Regions from separate parts of the Planococcus sp. YIM B11945 genome, predicted to be linked through region 3. Evidence: riboswitches for the same ligand, from Rfam matches in the RefSeq annotation. Region 3 holds a riboswitch; each other region holds the start of a gene.
What was found. Region 3 has a riboswitch for S-adenosylmethionine ahead of metK (methionine adenosyltransferase). Riboswitches for the same ligand answer to the same signal wherever they lie in the genome.
Positions count from the first base shown of each region.

Region 1: it holds a riboswitch for S-adenosylmethionine, as region 3 does, so the genes downstream of both, ACRRQV_RS08235 (methionine ABC transporter ATP-binding protein) here and metK (methionine adenosyltransferase) in region 3, are expected to answer to the same signal.
Region 2: it holds a riboswitch for S-adenosylmethionine, as region 3 does, so the genes downstream of both, metC (cystathionine beta-lyase) here and metK (methionine adenosyltransferase) in region 3, are expected to answer to the same signal.
Region 4: it holds a riboswitch for S-adenosylmethionine, as region 3 does, so the genes downstream of both, mtnK (S-methyl-5-thioribose kinase) here and metK (methionine adenosyltransferase) in region 3, are expected to answer to the same signal.

Region 1 covers NZ_JBOZWR010000004.1:51,331-55,742, reverse strand. Annotated here, with positions in the region: gene ACRRQV_RS08245 (MetQ/NlpA family ABC transporter substrate-binding protein) at 1-318, opposite strand, end outside; gene ACRRQV_RS08240 (methionine ABC transporter permease) at 362-1,012, opposite strand; gene ACRRQV_RS08235 (methionine ABC transporter ATP-binding protein) at 1,002-2,033, opposite strand; SAM riboswitch class I at 2,175-2,288, opposite strand; gene ACRRQV_RS08230 (glycerol-3-phosphate acyltransferase) at 2,425-3,066, opposite strand; SAM riboswitch class I at 3,205-3,317, shown strand; gene ACRRQV_RS08225 (O-acetylhomoserine aminocarboxypropyltransferase/cysteine synthase family protein) at 3,420-4,412, shown strand, end outside.
Region 2 covers NZ_JBOZWR010000007.1:101,577-105,988, reverse strand. Annotated here, with positions in the region: gene pgeF (peptidoglycan editing factor PgeF) at 1-352, shown strand, start outside; gene ACRRQV_RS14010 (protein adenylyltransferase SelO) at 508-1,983, shown strand; SAM riboswitch class I at 2,059-2,160, shown strand; gene metC (cystathionine beta-lyase) at 2,237-3,403, shown strand; gene ACRRQV_RS14000 (putative bifunctional diguanylate cyclase/phosphodiesterase) at 3,458-4,412, opposite strand, start outside.
Region 3 covers NZ_JBOZWR010000001.1:17,447-21,858, reverse strand. Annotated here, with positions in the region: gene ACRRQV_RS00215 (LLM class flavin-dependent oxidoreductase) at 1-223, opposite strand, end outside; gene ACRRQV_RS00210 (alpha/beta fold hydrolase) at 242-1,045, opposite strand; gene ACRRQV_RS00205 (gamma carbonic anhydrase) at 1,151-1,687, shown strand; gene metK (methionine adenosyltransferase) at 1,852-3,051, opposite strand; SAM riboswitch class I at 3,242-3,354, opposite strand; gene pckA (phosphoenolpyruvate carboxykinase (ATP)) at 3,591-4,412, shown strand, end outside.
Region 4 covers NZ_JBOZWR010000004.1:540,191-544,602, reverse strand. Annotated here, with positions in the region: gene mtnW (2,3-diketo-5-methylthiopentyl-1-phosphate enolase) at 1-953, opposite strand, end outside; SAM riboswitch class I at 1,020-1,124, opposite strand; SAM riboswitch class I at 1,282-1,436, shown strand; gene mtnK (S-methyl-5-thioribose kinase) at 1,511-2,701, shown strand; gene mtnA (S-methyl-5-thioribose-1-phosphate isomerase) at 2,698-3,744, shown strand; gene ACRRQV_RS10620 (cbb3-type cytochrome c oxidase subunit I) at 3,919-4,380, shown strand.

The sequences.
Region 1 (4,412 bases), on a different contig from region 3:
ACCGATGGGAACGATATCCAATTTGTGTTCGCCAACAAACTCGTCAAAATAAGAAATGGTTTGGAAAGCGTTTAAATCCAATTCGCCTTCTGCAAGTGCCATGTTCGGTGCTACGTAATCAGAAAATGTCACAATTTCCAAGTCAATGCCTTCTTTTTTGGCTTTATCCGCCACATAATCCCATATTGTTGTATCTGAACCGCTGATGCCAAGGGTTACTTTTCGATTGCCGTCAGCGCCGGTTTCTTCGCCGCCTCCGCATGCCGCCAAGAGCAAAGCTGTTAGTGCCAGTAGTAAAAATGCTGTAATTTTTTTCATGATTTATTTCCTCCAATAAAGTTAGTTTGTTCTAGGTAAAAATTTAACTGCGTCGTACCCGTTTCGATAAGATATTTCCGAGCGATTGAACGCCTTGGACCAGCACAACGAGTATGGCAACGGTAAGAACCATGACCATCGTATCGAAGCGTTGATAGCCATACGTGATGGCCAAGTCCCCAAGGCCGCCTCCGCCGATTGCGCCGGCCATTGCCGAGGCACCAATAAGTCCAACGATGGCAATCGTCAACGCCAACACAAGCGAGCTGAGGGCTTCCGGGATGAGGAAGCGGAAAATGATTTGGCCGGGAGAAGCACCCATTGCTTGCGCCGCTTCGATGACGCCTTTATCCACTTCGAGCAGCGAGTTTTCGATCAGCCGTGCAATATACGGCCCGGCGTAAAATACGAGCGGGACGATTGCGGCTGTTGTACCGATTGACGTGCTGACAATAAACCGGGTAAGGGGAATGATGGCGACCATCAAAATGATAAATGGAATTGAACGGAAGATATTAATGAGAAAGTTCAATACTTTGAAAACCGCTTCGTTTTGCAGCAAATGCCCTCTTCGCGTCACGACCAGCAAAATGCCGAGCGGGAATCCGATGATGAGTGAGAAAGCGAAAGAGACGCCTGTCATGTAAATGGTTTCCCATAACGCTTCTAAAATTTGTTCGTTATCAACTAGCATAATGTTTGACCTCCTCGACGGTGGCATCGCTTGTCCGAATGGATGCCAATGCACGATCAATTTCCGTGCGTTCTCCAATAAACTCAACAATCAAATTTCCGTATGGTGTTCCTTGCAGTTCGGTAATGTTCCCGAACAAGACATTAAGATCCAAGTTAAATTCCCGTGACACTTGAGAAATAAGCGGACGGCCAACCGATGTGCCGTTAAACTGGATTCGGTAAATGGTGTGGTTGCTTCCTGCGCTTTGAATTTGATTTAATAGCGATTCCGGCAATTCATCGTTCATCACTGAGCGGACAAAGCGCTGAGTTGTCGGCTGCTGCGGATTGGTGAAAATATCAAAAACCGTGCCTTGCTCAATGACTTTTCCAGCTTCAAGCACAGCAACTTTATCGCAAATTTCACGAATCACGCCCATTTCATGGGTAATCAGCAAAATAGTGATGTTATACTCTCGGTTGATTTTTCGGAGAAGATCCAAAATCGATTGGGTCGTTTGGGGATCCAATGCCGAGGTTGCTTCATCGCATAAGAGAACAGAAGGGTTGGTGGCAAGAGCACGTGCAATGCCGATTCGTTGCTTTTGCCCGCCTGACAATTGGTCCGGGTATTTTTGAGCTTGATCGGCCAAGCCGACAAATTCAAGCAAGTTCTTTACTTGCTTCTCGATTTCCGCTTTAGGTGTTCCTGCCAATAGGAGCGGCATCGCCACATTATGGAATACTGTTTTCGAATTCAGCAAATTAAAATGCTGGAAAATCATGCCGATGTCTTTTCGGACTTTCCGGATTTCCTTGCTGGACAAAGTGGAAATATCTTTTCCGTGTATTTTAACGCGGCCATTTGTCGGCCGCTCCAATAAATTGACGGTACGGATGAGCGAGCTTTTCCCAGCTCCGCTAAAACCAATGACACCAAAAATTTCGCCCGTTTCCACTGTCAGGTCGATGCCGTTAAGTGCATGGATTTCCTGTTTTCCTGACTGATAGGTTTTGGTGACTCCTTCAAATTGAATCATCTGTCTGCCTCCTCAAAGCAATGCAAATCATTTCAAATCTTTTTTACAGCACATCCTTCTTTTCAAAAAAAAGAACGAAAAAAAGCCTTCTTTTTTCTTATCCACAAGAAAAAAGAAGGCTTCGCAATGAAACCATCTCAATTCTCATCTTCCAAATGTGAAAACACATTTGCAGGAGTTAGCACAGTGTTCGCAATAAGCGAACCCGCTGCTGAAACGTCATAGGGCCTGTCCCTCGGTTTCTCTTGATAAGAAAGTGATGTACGTATTTGATTTGTGCTTTTACTTTATTGTGAAATAGAGAATATGTCAAGCGAGTTTTTGAAAAAGTTTTTTATTTAGGGAAATTGATGCCCAAAAAGAAGTGTTTGATACAGAAAACCGGCAGTGCTCAACTCGAGCCTGCCGGTTTTTTCTTGAAGACGGAAGAGACTTTTGTTTCAGTGCCGTTTTTGATCCGAATAATGTTTTCAATGTGTTTCCAGACGGCCATAGCAAACAAGGCAAAAGACGTCAGTATTGGCCAAATGCTTTCAGCGGGCCAAAAGGCGATGACCATAAAGACGCTGTAAAGAAGCAGGACGCCGACGACCAAATAGCCGGTCGACAAAGCGGCTGCCACCAACAGCAACCCGCCGGCAAGGCCCAATTTCCAGTCCAGGGCCAACATCACGCCGATGACGGCCGCCGTTCCTTTTCCGCCATCAAAGTTCATGTAGAACGGGAAGTTATGGCCAAAGACCACGCCAGCGCCGACAATGAACAATAACGTCCAAAGTGTTTCATCCGGCATGGCGGTGCTGCCGAGGATGAGACGCAATCCTGCTACAGCGGCAAAGCCCTTGAGGATATCGATGAACGCGACAAGCGCGCCGTATTTCCATCCGAGAACGATCGCCGCATTGGAGGCGCCGGAATTTTTGACGCCTTCTTTTTTGATGTTGATGCCGGAGAAAAGCTGAGCAGCCAATGAGCCATGAAAACAACCAATAAAATAACCTGCTATAAGTGCAATTGCAATCCATAAAACCACGCTTCATCCCCCTTTTCTCTCTACATAAGTATAAACGTTCCACAATAAAGAAAGTTTCGGAATTTTTAATTATTTAACTTGACATTTTAAAAAATAGTTTTTATACTTCTTCACATGATGGAAAACTAAATCTGAATACTCTTATCAAGAGCGGCGGAGGGAATAGGCCCTGCGATGCCCGGCAACCGGCAAGCGATCAGCTTGAGAAGGTGCTAAATCCTACAGATCCCAAAAGGTCTGGCAGATAAGAGGAGGCAAATCCGTATATAACGGCCCTCTTCTTTGCGAAGAGGGCTTTTTTTGTTCCTCCTCGCCATTATCATCCATCAAACAAACTTTAGGAGGAATTGCCAATGACGAATTTCCAGCCAGAAACGCTTTTATTGCATGGGGGACAGCAGCCGGATCCGGTAACAGGAGCAAGGGGTGTGCCGATTCACAAAACGACTTCTTATGTCTTCAAAAACACGGAGCACGCACAAAACCTGTTTGGCTTGAAAGAAACGGGAAATATCTACTCGCGCATCATGAACCCGACGGTAGATGTGTTTGAACAGCGGGTGGCGCTTTTAGAAGGCGGAACGGCTGCAGTTGCACTGGCTTCAGGGATGGCGGCGATCGCGTTTTCGATTTTGAATATTGCCGAAGCGGGTGACGAAGTAGTCGCGGACAGCAATTTATACGGCGGAACGTATAATTTATTCGCTAATACATTGCCGCGCTACGGCATTACCGTGAAGTTTGTGGATGCGACGGACCCGGAGAACTTCCGGGCGGCAATCACCGATAAAACAAAAGCGGTCTTTGGAGAAATCATCGGCAACCCGAGCTTGAATGTGTTTGATGTGGAAAAAGTGGCGGTGATTGCCCATGAAAATGGCATTCCATTATTGATCGACAATACGTTTGCCTCGCCATTCGGCAGCAATCCGATTGAGTTTGGAGCAGACGTGATCATTCATTCGGCGACAAAATGGATCGGGGGGCATGGCACAACAATCGGTGGAATTGCGGTAGACGCAGGCAAATTTGATTGGAATAGTTCGCGTTTCCCGAACTACACAGAGCCCGACGAAAGCTACCACGGCATCCGGTATGGAATTGATGTGCCAGAAGCAGCGTTCGCTACCAAACTGCGCGTCCAATTGCTTCGGGATTTTGGACCGTCGTTAAGCCCGGAAAGCGCCCATGCATTTTTGCAGGGACTTGAAACACTGCACCTCCGCTTGCCGAAGCACAGCAGCAACGCCCTAAAAGTAGCCGGATTTTTAAAAGAACATCCGCAAGTGGAATGGGTCAACTACATCGGCTTTGAAGACCATCCGTCTCACGGGTTGGCACAAAAG
Region 2 (4,412 bases), on a different contig from region 3:
ACCGAAGCTGTTTGCTCACTTGAAAGAAGAAGAGCAGTGCGAACCGAAAGACTTCCGCGTCCACATTGGTGCGTCGTTGAGTCAGGAGAAGTTCGAAGTGGATGAAGATGTGTACGTGAAATTCAAAAACTTAAGCTATGCGGATGACTTTATTTATTTGAATGAAAAGACCGGAAAATACCATATCGACAACCAGCTCACGGTGAAAAAACAATGTGAACTGGCTGGCATCCCTGAAGACCGCATTACGGTTGAACGGGTGTGCACGTTTACGAGTCCAGAGGGCTTTTCGTACCGCCAAGACCGGAAAAGCGGCAGGCATTTGAGTTTCATCATGAAAAAAGACAAATAAAGCCGAAGCATCAAGTACCGGAATAACCGTTTCGGAACTTGATGCTTGTTTCTTGTAAAAGGCGTTAATTTAACCGAAACGGGGAAAAGGGGTACTAGACCCTTACTAATTTGCCTTGTGCTGCTATAGAAAAAAACAGAAAAAGAGGCGATCCCATGACGAAGAAAACGGAAAAAACCGAAATCGGCTGGAACTTGGAACATAGCTACTCCAGTCTGCCGGAAACCTTATATAGCCGCATCGACGTAAACCCCGTGCCTTCACCGAAGCTTGCCGTCCTCAACCGTCCATTAGCCGAATCACTTGGATTGAACAGCGAAGCATTGGCAAGCGAATACGGGGTGTCCGTGCTGGCAGGCAACGAAGTGCCAGAAGGCGGCCAGCCGCTTGCCCAAGCGTATGCCGGACATCAATTCGGCTCGTTTACAATGCTAGGCGATGGCCGAGCCTTGTTGTATGGCGAACAAATCACGCCAAGCGGCGAACGTTTCGACATCCAGCTGAAAGGGTCGGGACGGACGCCGTATTCACGCGGAGGAGACGGCCGTGCTGCGCTTCGGCCAATGCTGCGCGAATATATCATCAGTGAAGCGATGCACGGCCTTGGCATTCCAACGACCCGCAGTTTGGCCGTCATTGAAACAGGCGAAGCCATACTACGTGAAACCCGCCTGCCGGGTGCTGTCATGACGCGTATCGCTGCAAGCCACCTGCGCGTTGGCACGTTTCAATACATTCGGAATTTCGGCACAGTAGAAGAACTCAAAGCGTTGGCTGATTATGCGATAGAACGCTATTTTCCTGAAGCGAAAGAAGCTGACAACCGTTACCTTGCTTTATTCCAAGAAGTCGCCAAACGCCAAGCCTCTTTGATTGCTAAATGGCAGTTAGCAGGCTTTATCCACGGTGTGATGAATACTGACAACATGGCGATCAGCGGAGAGACGATCGATTACGGCCCGTGTGCGTTTATGGACGTTTACAGCCCGAAAGCGGTATTCAGTTCGATTGACCACGGCGGACGCTATGCCTATGGCAACCAGCCGATGATTGCAGGCTGGAATTTGGCGCGCTTCGCCGAATCCTTGCTGCCGCTTCTTCACAACCAGCAAGAAGAGGCGATTGAAATGGCCCAGCAAGAACTGTCTGCATACATTGAGCTGCAGCAGTCGCTTTGGCTGTCCGGGATGCGGAAAAAGCTCGGTTTGTTCAATGAAGAACAAGAAGACGAAACATTGATCGACAAACTGTTGATTTTAATGGAACAGCACAAAGCGGATTATACGAACACGTTCCTTGCGTTGACGACCGGGCGCGTGCGGGATGCCAAACTATTCGAAGCGGCCGAATTCATTGAATGGCGGGGAATTTGGGAGACGCGGCGCGAAAGACAAACGGAATCGAGCGAGGCATCTATGCAATTAATGCGGGCCAGCAACCCGGCCGTCATTCCGCGCAACCACCGGGTCGAAGCAGCTCTTGCTGCTGCGGAATTCCAGAATGATTACAGCGTGATGGAAAACCTGTTGGCCGTGTTAAAGGATCCTTATGCCCATTCAATTGAGCAAGAAGAATACGCCGATCTTCCGGATTCACCAGACGGCCCTTACCGAACATATTGCGGAACGTAAAAAATGCACCTTGCCATTTTCAGAAAAATGCGTTAGTATATAAAACATTCAGCAATATCAACTTCATACAATTATTTCTTATCAAGAGAGACGGAGGGATTTGGCCCTGTGAAGTCTCAGCAACCAGCCTTTGGGCACGGTGCTAATTCCAATAGGCAATTGCCTAAAAGATGAGAAGATGGTGTTTCTTAAACAGGGCCTTTCTTCTTTTTTGGAGAAAAGCCCTGTTTTTATTTTGAAGGAGGTTTTTAATATGGGAGATCATTTGGAGACGGCATTTATCCATGCAGCTGGAGTGGACAAACAAACTGGGGCGGTGAACGTTCCGATTTACTTATCATCCACGTTCCATCAGGAAAGTTTTGACGAATTCGGCCCGTTCGACTACAGCCGTTCGGGCAACCCGACGCGGCTGGCGCTGGAAGAAACCATAGCGAAACTTGAAGGGGGCACGCGCGGTTTTGCATTCGCTTCCGGCATGGCGGCGATTTCTTCCGCTTTCATGCTGCTGTCAAAAGGCGATCACGTGCTCATTTCAGAAGATGTTTACGGCGGGACGTACCGCTTTGTCACGGAAGTTTTGAATAAATTCGGCATCGCATACACGTTTGTCAACATGACCGATCTCGGCGAAATGGCCGAAGCAATCCAGCCGAACACAAAAGTGGTGTACATTGAAACTCCGTCCAATCCGACGATGAACATCACCGATATTGAAATTGCAGCGAAACTGGCAAAAGCGAACGATTGCTTGACGTTTGTCGACAATACCTTCATGACGCCGCTTTATCAAAACCCGCTGGCGCTTGGCGCAGATCTTGTGCTTCACAGTGCCACGAAATTCTTGTCCGGCCATAGCGACATTACCGCGGGGCTCGCCGTCACCAAAGACGAAGAACTGGGCAAGCGGCTGGCGTTTATCCAGAACTCGTTCGGTGCTGTGTTAGGAGCACAAGATTGTTATACATTGATTCAAGGTATAAAGACCTTGGGAACACGTTTAAAGCAATCATCCGAATCGGCACAAGCAATAGCGGAATTTTTGCATCAGCAGCCAGTGATTGAAGAAGTGTACTACCCGGGATTTACGTTTCATCCGGGACATCCCATTCACATTCGTCAGGCAAAAGGATTTGGCGCGGTTTTATCCTTCCGGCTGCCATCAAAAGAAGCGGCGCGAATCTTCAAAGACAATTTGCGTATTCCCATTTTTGCAGTGAGCTTAGGCGCGGTCGAATCGATTTTGTCATATCCTGCGACCATGTCCCACGCTGCAATGCCGAAAGATGAGCGTGAGAAGCGGGGCATAACAGACGGCTTGTTGAGATTGTCGGTCGGCTTGGAGCATTCAGATGATTTACTGGAAGATATCAAACAAGCGCTGCAAAAAGTCCGGCAAGCGGAAGGGCAATTGGTTTAGTGAAAAAAGAGCTGCCCAAAGCCGGATATTCTGACTTTGGAACAGCTCTTTTGATTAATTGGAAATGGGCGCTTTTTTCAGCGGAAGAAGGTATTCGAATGCTTCTGCCGGCACGGGTTTTGAGAACAAATAGCCTTGCCCGAAGCGGCATTTATTTTCCAGCAGAATGTTCATTTGCCCTTCATTTTCAATCCCTTCGGCGATGACGTTTAATTTCAAGGTCAAGCCGAGGTCGATGATGGCTTTCATCATCAATTGATGATCTTTTTGTTCGATGTCATCAATAAACGACTTATCGATTTTGATCGTATGGATCGGCAATTTGGGAAGGATATGCAAAGAAGAATAGCCCGTTCCGAAATCATCAATGGAAATCTTCACCCGCATTGCCCGCAAGCATTCCGTGATTTCAATGCTTTCTTTAATATTTTTCATGATGCTTTCGGTAATTTCCAACTCGAGAAAACTCGCATCGAGCTGCGATTCTTCTAAAGCAAGGCTTACCGTTTTTAGAAAATCTTCTTGCTGAAATTGAAGAGCAGAGACGTTTACGGAAACACATAATGGCGCTAAGCCTTTGTCTTGCCATGTTTTATTTTGCAGACACGCTGTTCTTAATACCCAAGACCCGATGGGAACGATTTGCCCTGTTTCTTCGGCGATGGGAATAAATTCCGCTGGAGAGACTGAACCCAGTTCCGGGTGGTGCCAGCGCAGCAAAGCTTCCATGCCAATCATTTCTTGGGTTTGCATATCGACTTTCGGCTGGTAGAAAAGCGAAAATTCGTCTTTAGCGATGGCTTTTCTCAGCTCAGTCTCGATAATCATTTTGCGGGTCATCGATTTATGGAGTTCAGTATTATAGAAACTATAGCGGTTTTTGCCGTTTTCTTTTGACAAATACATAGCCGCATCCGCATTTTTGAACAAGTTTTCGCTTGTTTTTCCGTTTTCCGGATAAATGCTGATCCCGATGCTTGGCGTTACGTTGATGTCATAGCCATTGATC
Region 3 (4,412 bases):
ATCCGAGACGAATCGTATTAGTGACGGCACCCAAATGCGAAATGAGCACTTCCGGAGAAGAGCCGGCAAGCGTTGTGGCGTCGTGGTGTTCAGATACCCAAAAACGCGTATAGCCCCATTTCTCGGCATGGACCGCCAGTTGCGCCGTCTGTTTCAGCGCTTCTTGCGGGGTGCTGCCTTCCGAAATAGGGGATTGATCGAGAATGCTGTATTTTAATGCCATAAGTTGTCCAAGTCCTTTCTATTCCACCAAATAGCCAAGCGAGCGCATTATATTTTTAACAAATAAATGCGTCGATATGAAAATGTCTTCCCTCTCTGGCTCTTGAAACAAATCGTGGTAGCCATTCTTCCATTCCTTGTAGCTAAATTCTCTCAGATTCTGCTGTTTCAACCACAGTTTTGCTGCTTCTTTGTCTGCAATTTGATCGTGTTCACCGGTTTGGACAAACGTCGGAATGTCAGGAAAGCGCGTTTTTCCAAGCTCAGTCTGTTTCATATACGCTTGTAATTCCGCATACCATCCGGATGTAACCATCGTTTGATAGTACGGATCATCATTTTCGACCATCATCACTTCAATATTCCGTGTCAGGTTCCGGATTTGGATATCGTGGTCCAGTTTAATATTCGACATTAATTTGTGCAGTCCGGGCAAGGAATTGGATACGGGCGCAGGCGTTTTCAAAAGGCGCAGCCATGGAGATGTAAAGACAGCTCCCGCAATCGAAGCGGAATATTTGCCCAGCACATTCATCGCCAATGTGGCGCCAAGCCCATGTGCTATTACAAAAACCGGCAGCTCATGCTCCATCGCAATTTTGATCGACATGCGCACCGACTCTTCGTAATCGTTGAATGCTTCATCGTGAATGGCCCCTTTTGAAATTTTCTCTCCGTGTCCCGGCAAGTCCCCCATGACAACATGGAAATCTGCGGACCGCCATTGCTCGATTTGCCAGGCGTACCGAAGATGGTGCTCATAAGCATTATGTATAAGAACAATGACCGCTTTTGCTTGGCCTACCGCTTGCCATTTCCACATCACTCGCGCCTCCCTTCCCTGCATTGCCGGAACTGTCTCTGTTTGACCTTTACCCTAGTTTTGATAAGATTAAATAAAAGTTCATCTTTTAAAAGGAGTTTTTTTATGATCTATCCATTCAAAGACAAACAGCCTTCCATTGATCCTACTGTTTTTATTGCCGATTATGCCACCATTACAGGCGACGTGACAATTGGAGCCGAGTCATCGGTTTGGTTTAACACCGTAATCCGCGGTGACGTCGCCCCCACGATTATCGGAAAAAAAGTCAGCATCCAGGATTTGAGCGTGCTTCACCAAAGCCCGGGCAAAACCTTATTGATTGAAGACAACGTCACCATCGGCCATCAAGCGATGCTCCATAGCTGCACCATCCGAAAAGGTGCTTTGATCGGCATGTCCTCCATTATTATGGACGGTGCTGAAATCGGTGAAGGCGCATTTATCGGCGCCGGCAGTTTAGTGCCGCCCGGCAAAGTTATCCCGCCCGGCATGCTGGCAGTTGGCCGCCCTGCCAAAGTGGTACGCGAGCTCCGCGAAGATGATGTACAAGACATGGAGCGAATCGTCCGGGAGTACGCCGAAAAAGGCGCTTATTATAAATCGTTGCAACAGCCAAAAACTTCGGCAGCCAGTGAATAAATTACAGGCATTTTCGCTAGGAATATTCTCTCATTTTTATTATTAGAATTTTTAGTCTTTTATTCGAATAAATTAATCATACCTTTAGAACTAACAAAATTCAATTGCCAGTAAATCAAAAAAGACGATTCAGCTAAATGCCGAATCGTCTTTTCTAGTTGCTATTAAACGCCTGCTTGCTCTTTCAACAAATCGGCTTTGTCAGTGCGTTCCCATGGAAGATCTACATCTGTGCGGCCAAAGTGGCCATACGCTGCAGTTTGTTTGTAGATCGGGCGGCGCAAGTCAAGCATTTTGATGATGCCTGCCGGGCGCAAGTCGAAGTTTGCACGGACAAGATCGATCAACGTTTCTTCGCTGACTTTGCCAGTTCCGAATGTATCGAATGCTAATGATACCGGATGAGCAACGCCGATTGCGTAAGCCAATTGCACTTCACAACGGTCTGCAAGTCCTGCAGCTACAATGTTTTTCGCAACATAGCGCGCAGCGTATGCAGCTGAACGGTCAACTTTTGTTGCGTCTTTCCCAGAGAAAGCACCGCCGCCGTGGCGCGCGTAACCGCCATATGTGTCAACGATGATTTTGCGGCCAGTCAATCCCGCATCCCCTTGTGGTCCGCCAATAACAAAACGTCCAGTTGGATTGATGAAGTATTTTGTTTCTGCATCCATCAATTCCGCTGGCACCACTTCGTTGATGACATATTCCTTGATGTTGCGCTGAATTTGCTCAAGCGTCACTTCTGGGTGATGCTGAGTAGAGATAACAATCGTATCCACGCGAAGCGGTTTGTTGTTTTCATCGTATTCAATCGTCACTTGCGTTTTGCCGTCCGGGCGCAAGTAAGGAAGAATTTCTTCTTTGCGCACTTCTGCCAAACGGCGCGCCAATTTATGGGCCAATGAAATCGGCAATGGCATCAATTCTTCTGTTTCATTGCAAGCGAAACCGAACATGAGGCCTTGGTCTCCTGCACCGATATCGTCCAGTTCCTTATCAGTCATTTGTCCATCGCGCGATTCAAGCGCTACGTTAACTCCAGCAGCGATATCAGGCGATTGCTCATCGATAGAAGTCAAGACTGCGCTTGTTTCAGAGTCAAAGCCATATTTTGCACGTGTGTAGCCGATTTCGCGGACAGTTTCACGCACGACTTTCGGAATATCAACATATGTAGATGTTGTAATTTCTCCCGCTACAAGGACAAGCCCTGTCGTTACAGTTGTTTCGCATGCTACGCGAGCATTTGGATCTTCTGTTAAAATCGCATCCAAGATGGCATCTGAGATTTGGTCACAGATTTTATCCGGATGGCCCTCTGTTACTGATTCTGAAGTAAATAATCGACGGTTTTTCAAAATGTGTATTCCTCCTTATATCCTGCGAGATTGCTCCCGAAATTGATCTGATACTCATTTCCCATGTCAAGCCCATTTGAAATGGACTTCAAGCCGTTGTGGCCTTTATACACGAGGATAAAGGGCATTTGCACAAAAAAATCCCTTCCTTTTAGTTCATAAGGAAAGGGAAAATCATCATAAGCACCTTTCACTCTTATCATCCAAGGACTTTGCACCTTGTTTCAGGTTTGGCACCTTCGCTGCACCTGCAGCAGGTTGCCGGGTTTCATAGGGCCTGCCCCCTCCACCAGCTCGGAATAAGAGTATCCGTTCAATTTTCCATCTTACTTAATGTGCAAGTTCATGTCAACTTTTTTTCGCATTTCCTATCTTTTAATAGCAAAAACTTTTATTATTTATAAAGGATTATGTACGAATTGGAAATTTTGCATTTGCCGCAGCTATTAGTATAGACTATTGGGCACAATGTGTTATACTAATCTTCGAATCTATTTCCTCCCCATTTCCATGGGAATACACGAAAAGGAAGGTACATATATATGAATACAGTGAACTTCGCAAGCGGCCTGAATGATTTATTGAATGGCCCTAACGTACGCATTCAATTATCTGTTCCTCAATTAGTAGAAGAAGCAACATCACGCGGTGAAGCGGTTTTAACCGTTGATGGAGCTGTCAAAGCTGAAACAGGAAAATACACAGGACGTTCTCCTAAAGACAAGTATATCGTAGAAGAGGAGATTACGAAAAACAAAGTGGATTGGGGCAATGTCAACCGCCCAATTTCTTCTGAGATTTTTGAAAACCTTTATACGAAAGTCATCAATCACTTGAAACAAAAAGATGCTTTATATGTCTTTAAAGGGTTTGCCGGAGCTGATCACCAATCTCGCCTTTCTATTCAAACAATCAACGAATATGCATGGCATAATTTATTCGCTCATCAATTGTTTATTCGTCCGAATGCAGAAGAACTGGCGGCACATCAAGCAGACTTTACGGTTGTTTATGCCCCTACCTTCCATGCGGACCCAGCAGTAGATGGCACGGATTCTGAGACGTTTATCATCGTTTCGATGGAAAAACGCATCATTTTGATTGGCGGCACGGAGTATGCCGGTGAAATGAAAAAATCGATCTTCTCTATTATGAACCATATTTTGCCTGAAAAAGGCATTCTTCCAATGCACTGCTCAGCAAACGTTGGCCCTGAAGGAGACGTTACGTTGTTCTTCGGCCTTTCGGGCACTGGAAAAACGACGCTATCTGCTGACGAAAACCGCAAATTGATCGGCGACGACGAGCACGGCTGGTCAGACAACGGCGTCTTCAATATCGAAGGCGGCTGCTACGCGAAAACA
Region 4 (4,412 bases), on a different contig from region 3:
AGTTCCTGGCCTAGCGACAAAGCGGCTGACTTTTCCAAGGCGACACTGCCGTAAGGTGAGGGAAACAAAGAAAAATCCGCGCCTGCATAACGCGTCAGTTTGCCGAGAGCAAGCGGTGTGGCAACTCCGTAGAAAGGCGATGAAGTAAAAGCGCCGCTAAAAGCAGGATGGGCCATAAGCGGCAAGCCGATGCTGTCATCTTCGGCCAACTCCTGCAATACGTCAAACCCGTATGCGTGGACATTAAATAACAAAGCATCCGCGCCAAGTTCGCGCGCTCTTTGGGCTTTTTCTCTCAAACCGGAAGTCCTCCCGGTTAAATTGGCAGCGTATAGCGTGCGGTGCCCGGTCTCTTCGTATACTTGGCGAAGCACTTCTTTTCCGGCGGCAATTCTTTTTTCAAAAGGCGTCAATAGATTTTCAAACAGAATTTCATCGTCTTTGACAAGGTCGACGCCGCCGAGTGCTTGCTGGCGGAGCTGCGTGGACAAATACTCGAGGTCGCGGCCGATGACGCCTTTGAAAATGCTCATCACGAGCGGGCGCCCTTCAACCCCAAGCAAGCCCCGTATGCCTTTAATGCCAAATCGCGGACCCGGAAAGTGGGAGAGAAGCTCTTCCTCAAATTCCAAATCCAGCAGCTTCACTTCACCGTCAAGCGACAATTTGCCGAAAACAGTCGTTAAAATAGCCGGAATATCTGGAGAAAAATTGGCGCTTGGGTACGCGATCTTCACTTCGGCTTTCATTTGTTCCGGCTTTTCTGGATGCCGGATATTTTCAAACTCCGCCACGGAAATGACGGATCCTTTGTGTTGTCTTAGCTGCTGCTGTTCAAGCAAAGGCAAATCGGTCCAAGATCCAACCGTGAGACCTAATGCGATGCCTTCCGCTTTTTTCTCAAACGATCCTGCTTGCCCATAAAGCTGATACGTAGCAATTGCTCCGCCCATCCCTTTCACACTCCTACAAAAAAATAAAAACCTCTTCAAATAAGAAGAGGTTAAAAACTTAACAACTTCTTATTTCTCAGCCGATTGGCTGCAAGAATTAGCACCGTGTCCACTGTTGGACCGGTTGCCGGGCATCATAGGGCTTGTCCCTCCACCTGCTCTAAATAAGAAAATATTCAATTGGCTTGCAACAAAGTAGTTCGATTATTCCACGCATCGGGAAATCTGTCAATTGGCTATTTACAGAAAAAAAGAAGTTGACACGCTATTTTGAATCGTGCTAGTATTCAATTCGAACCATAACCACTAAAAATTCATGCAATGCATACTCTTATCAAGAGCTGGCAGAGGGATATTGGCCCGATGACGCCCAGCAACCGACCGTAATACCGTTGTGAGACGGGGCGCTTTTGCGCCGGGATGAAAATCCCGCAAGGCACGGTGCTAATTCCATCAGAGACGACATTCTCTGAAAGATAAGAGGTAAAGAATCTCTTATTCTGCGCCTCTTTCTTATGAAAGAGGCTTTTTATTTTGTCCATGAAAGGGAGATGACGATGACCACTTTATTAACCAATTCATATAAAGCGTTAACCGATACAAGCGCAATCGCATTGGCGCAAAAATTAACCTTTTTTCCAGAAGGAGCCGAACTAACAAGCCGGGAAATCGGCGACGGCAATTTAAATTACGTATTCAAAATTACCGATAGCGAGAACGGCAATGGGCTGATCATTAAGCAAGCATTGCCTTATGCCAAAGTTGTCGGCGAAAGTTGGCCGCTGACGTTAAAACGCGCAGCCATTGAAGCAAACGCCCTTGCAAAACACGGCGAATTGGCGCCGGGATTAGTGCCGGTTGTGTACGCAACGAACGACGAACTGGCGGTCACTGTCATGGAAGATCTGTCGCATTTGACGATTGTGCGAGAAGGGCTCATCCAAGGGGAAACTTATCCACATCTAGCCAAAGACATCGGAATATATTTAGCGCAAACGTTGTTTCACACTTCGGATTTCGCGTTGCACCCTTTTGACAAAAAGCGGCTGGCCGTTGAATTTTCCAACCCGGAACTGTGCAAAATCACAGAAGATCTCATTTTTACCGATCCTTTCTTCGATCATGAGACCAATGATTTCGAACCGAAAATTCGAGGAGAAGTGGAAGCGATCTGGAACAACGGGCCGCTTAAATTGGAAGCCGCAAAATTAAAGACTAGCTTTTTGACAGAAGCGGAAGCGCTTTTGCACGGGGATCTTCACACGGGAAGCATTTTCGCCAGTGAAACGGAGACGAAAGTCATCGATCCCGAATTTGCTTTTTATGGTCCGATTGGCTTTGATATCGGGTTGTTTTTGGCGAATTTAATGGTTCAATCGGTGACGCGAGAAGGTGAAGGGCGAAGCATAATCCTCAACCATATCAAACAGACGTGGACGGTGTTTGTGGACCGTTTTTCAGAGCTTTGGGATGAACAAGCTGCCCAGTCGTTTAAAGATACAGCAGGATATAAGGAGTGCGTAGTGGAGAAAATATTCCGGGATGCCATTGGTTTTGCAGGCTGTGAGATGATCCGCCGCACCATCGGGTTGGCGCATGTAAAAGATTTGGATGGCATTGAAGATGCTGAACGGCGCATCGAGTTAAAAAAACAAACATTGAGGATTGGCGAAGCGTTGATTTTGCAGCGCAGTGAACTTTTATCAATTTCTGCAGTTCTTGCACTGCTTGAGGAGAAAAGCCAATGACGATTCCATTATCCATCAAATGGGAAAACCAGCAATTGACGATACTGGACCAGCAAAAGCTGCCCCACCTGATCGACTATGTGGAATTGGAAACCATCGAGGACGTTTACGAGGCCATTATCACATTAAAAGTACGCGGGGCGCCAGCTATCGGAATTGCCGCCGCGTATGGTTTAGCGCAAGCAGCACAGCACCATGCAACGGGTAGCTTAAATACGTTTCAACTGCTCGTGAAAAATGACGCTGCTTATCTGGGTGAATCGCGGCCGACTGCCGTCAATCTTGTCTGGGCGCTTGACCGTCTGCTTTTAGCTATTCAACAGGCGAAAAGCGTCGAAGAAGCGAAAGTGCAGCTAATAAAAGAAGCTATCAGCATTCATAAAGAAGACGAAGCATCATGCCGCCGCATTGGAGAATATGCATTGTCTTTGTTAGAAGAACAGACAAAAGTCATGACGATTTGCAACGCCGGTTCCATTGCAACGGCGAAATACGGAACTGCGTTGGCCCCGTTTCACTTAGGCAGCGAACGAGGCAAACAGTTTGAAGTGTTTGCTTGTGAAACCCGGCCGGTGTTCCAAGGCGCACGCCTGACGGTTTGGGAACTCCAGCAGTCTGGTGTGGATGTCACATTAATCACTGACAGCATGGCTGCCCATACCATTGGAGTCAAAGGCGTGGAAGCAATCATTGTGGGGGCAGATCGCATAGCGGCAAACGGGGATACAGCCAATAAAATCGGCACATTGAATTTGGCGTTGCTTGCTGCTGCTTATCAAATTCCGTTTTATGTTGCTGCCCCGGCCTCAACGTTTGATTTGTCAATCGAAGACGGAAAAAACATCTTAATCGAAGAACGGCACCCGGACGAAATCATCTATATTAACGGGGCACCGGTAACACCGTTGAACACCAAAGTATACAATCCGGCTTTTGATGTCACACCAAACCATTTGATCACGGCAATTATTACGGAGCGGGGAATCCTTTATCCGGACTACCGGGAAAATATCGCTGGTTTATTGGGTGTTTCCATAAGTTAATAAATTCTATTAAAGCCTTTCTTTTTGAGAGGCTTTAAACCTGAAGTTAACTTCATTTTCTATATGCAGAAGAAGGATACTGCAATTAAATCAAGAATAGTTAGTGTAAAGAATAAGTTCGGATATAAAACGTAAGGGAGGAGATAGATGTAAGCATCTTTCGAAAAAGGGCTAATGAGGGGTTTAGTAGCGCTGGCAAGCCAAAAATCTGCAAAAAGGACCAGAAACGGAGTTCTAAAAGGAGAAGTGATGAAAATGGGAATCGCTTTCATCAAAGTGGCCGCTGTTTATTTGTTGGTGGGTGTTTGCCTAGGTCTTTATATGGGAATCGCTGAAAAATTCGAATATACAGCTCCTCATGCCCATATCAATTTGCTTGGCTGGGCAACAATGGCATTGTTCGGATTGATTTATCACTTTTTCCCAAGAGCAGGAAACAGTAAACTAGGCAAAATTCATTTTTGGCTCCATAATATTGGAACGCTGGCATTAATACTTGGAATGGTCTTTTTTGCAAACGAAAATGAAGCGATAGCACTTCCATTGGCAATTCCTGGCGCCATTCTTGTCATTATTGCCACTTTGGTCTTTCTAGTGAATGTCTTCCAGAATCTAGAAAATGAAAATCGTGTTTAGTTTCAAAGGGGCTGTCCCAAAAGGGGCTGACG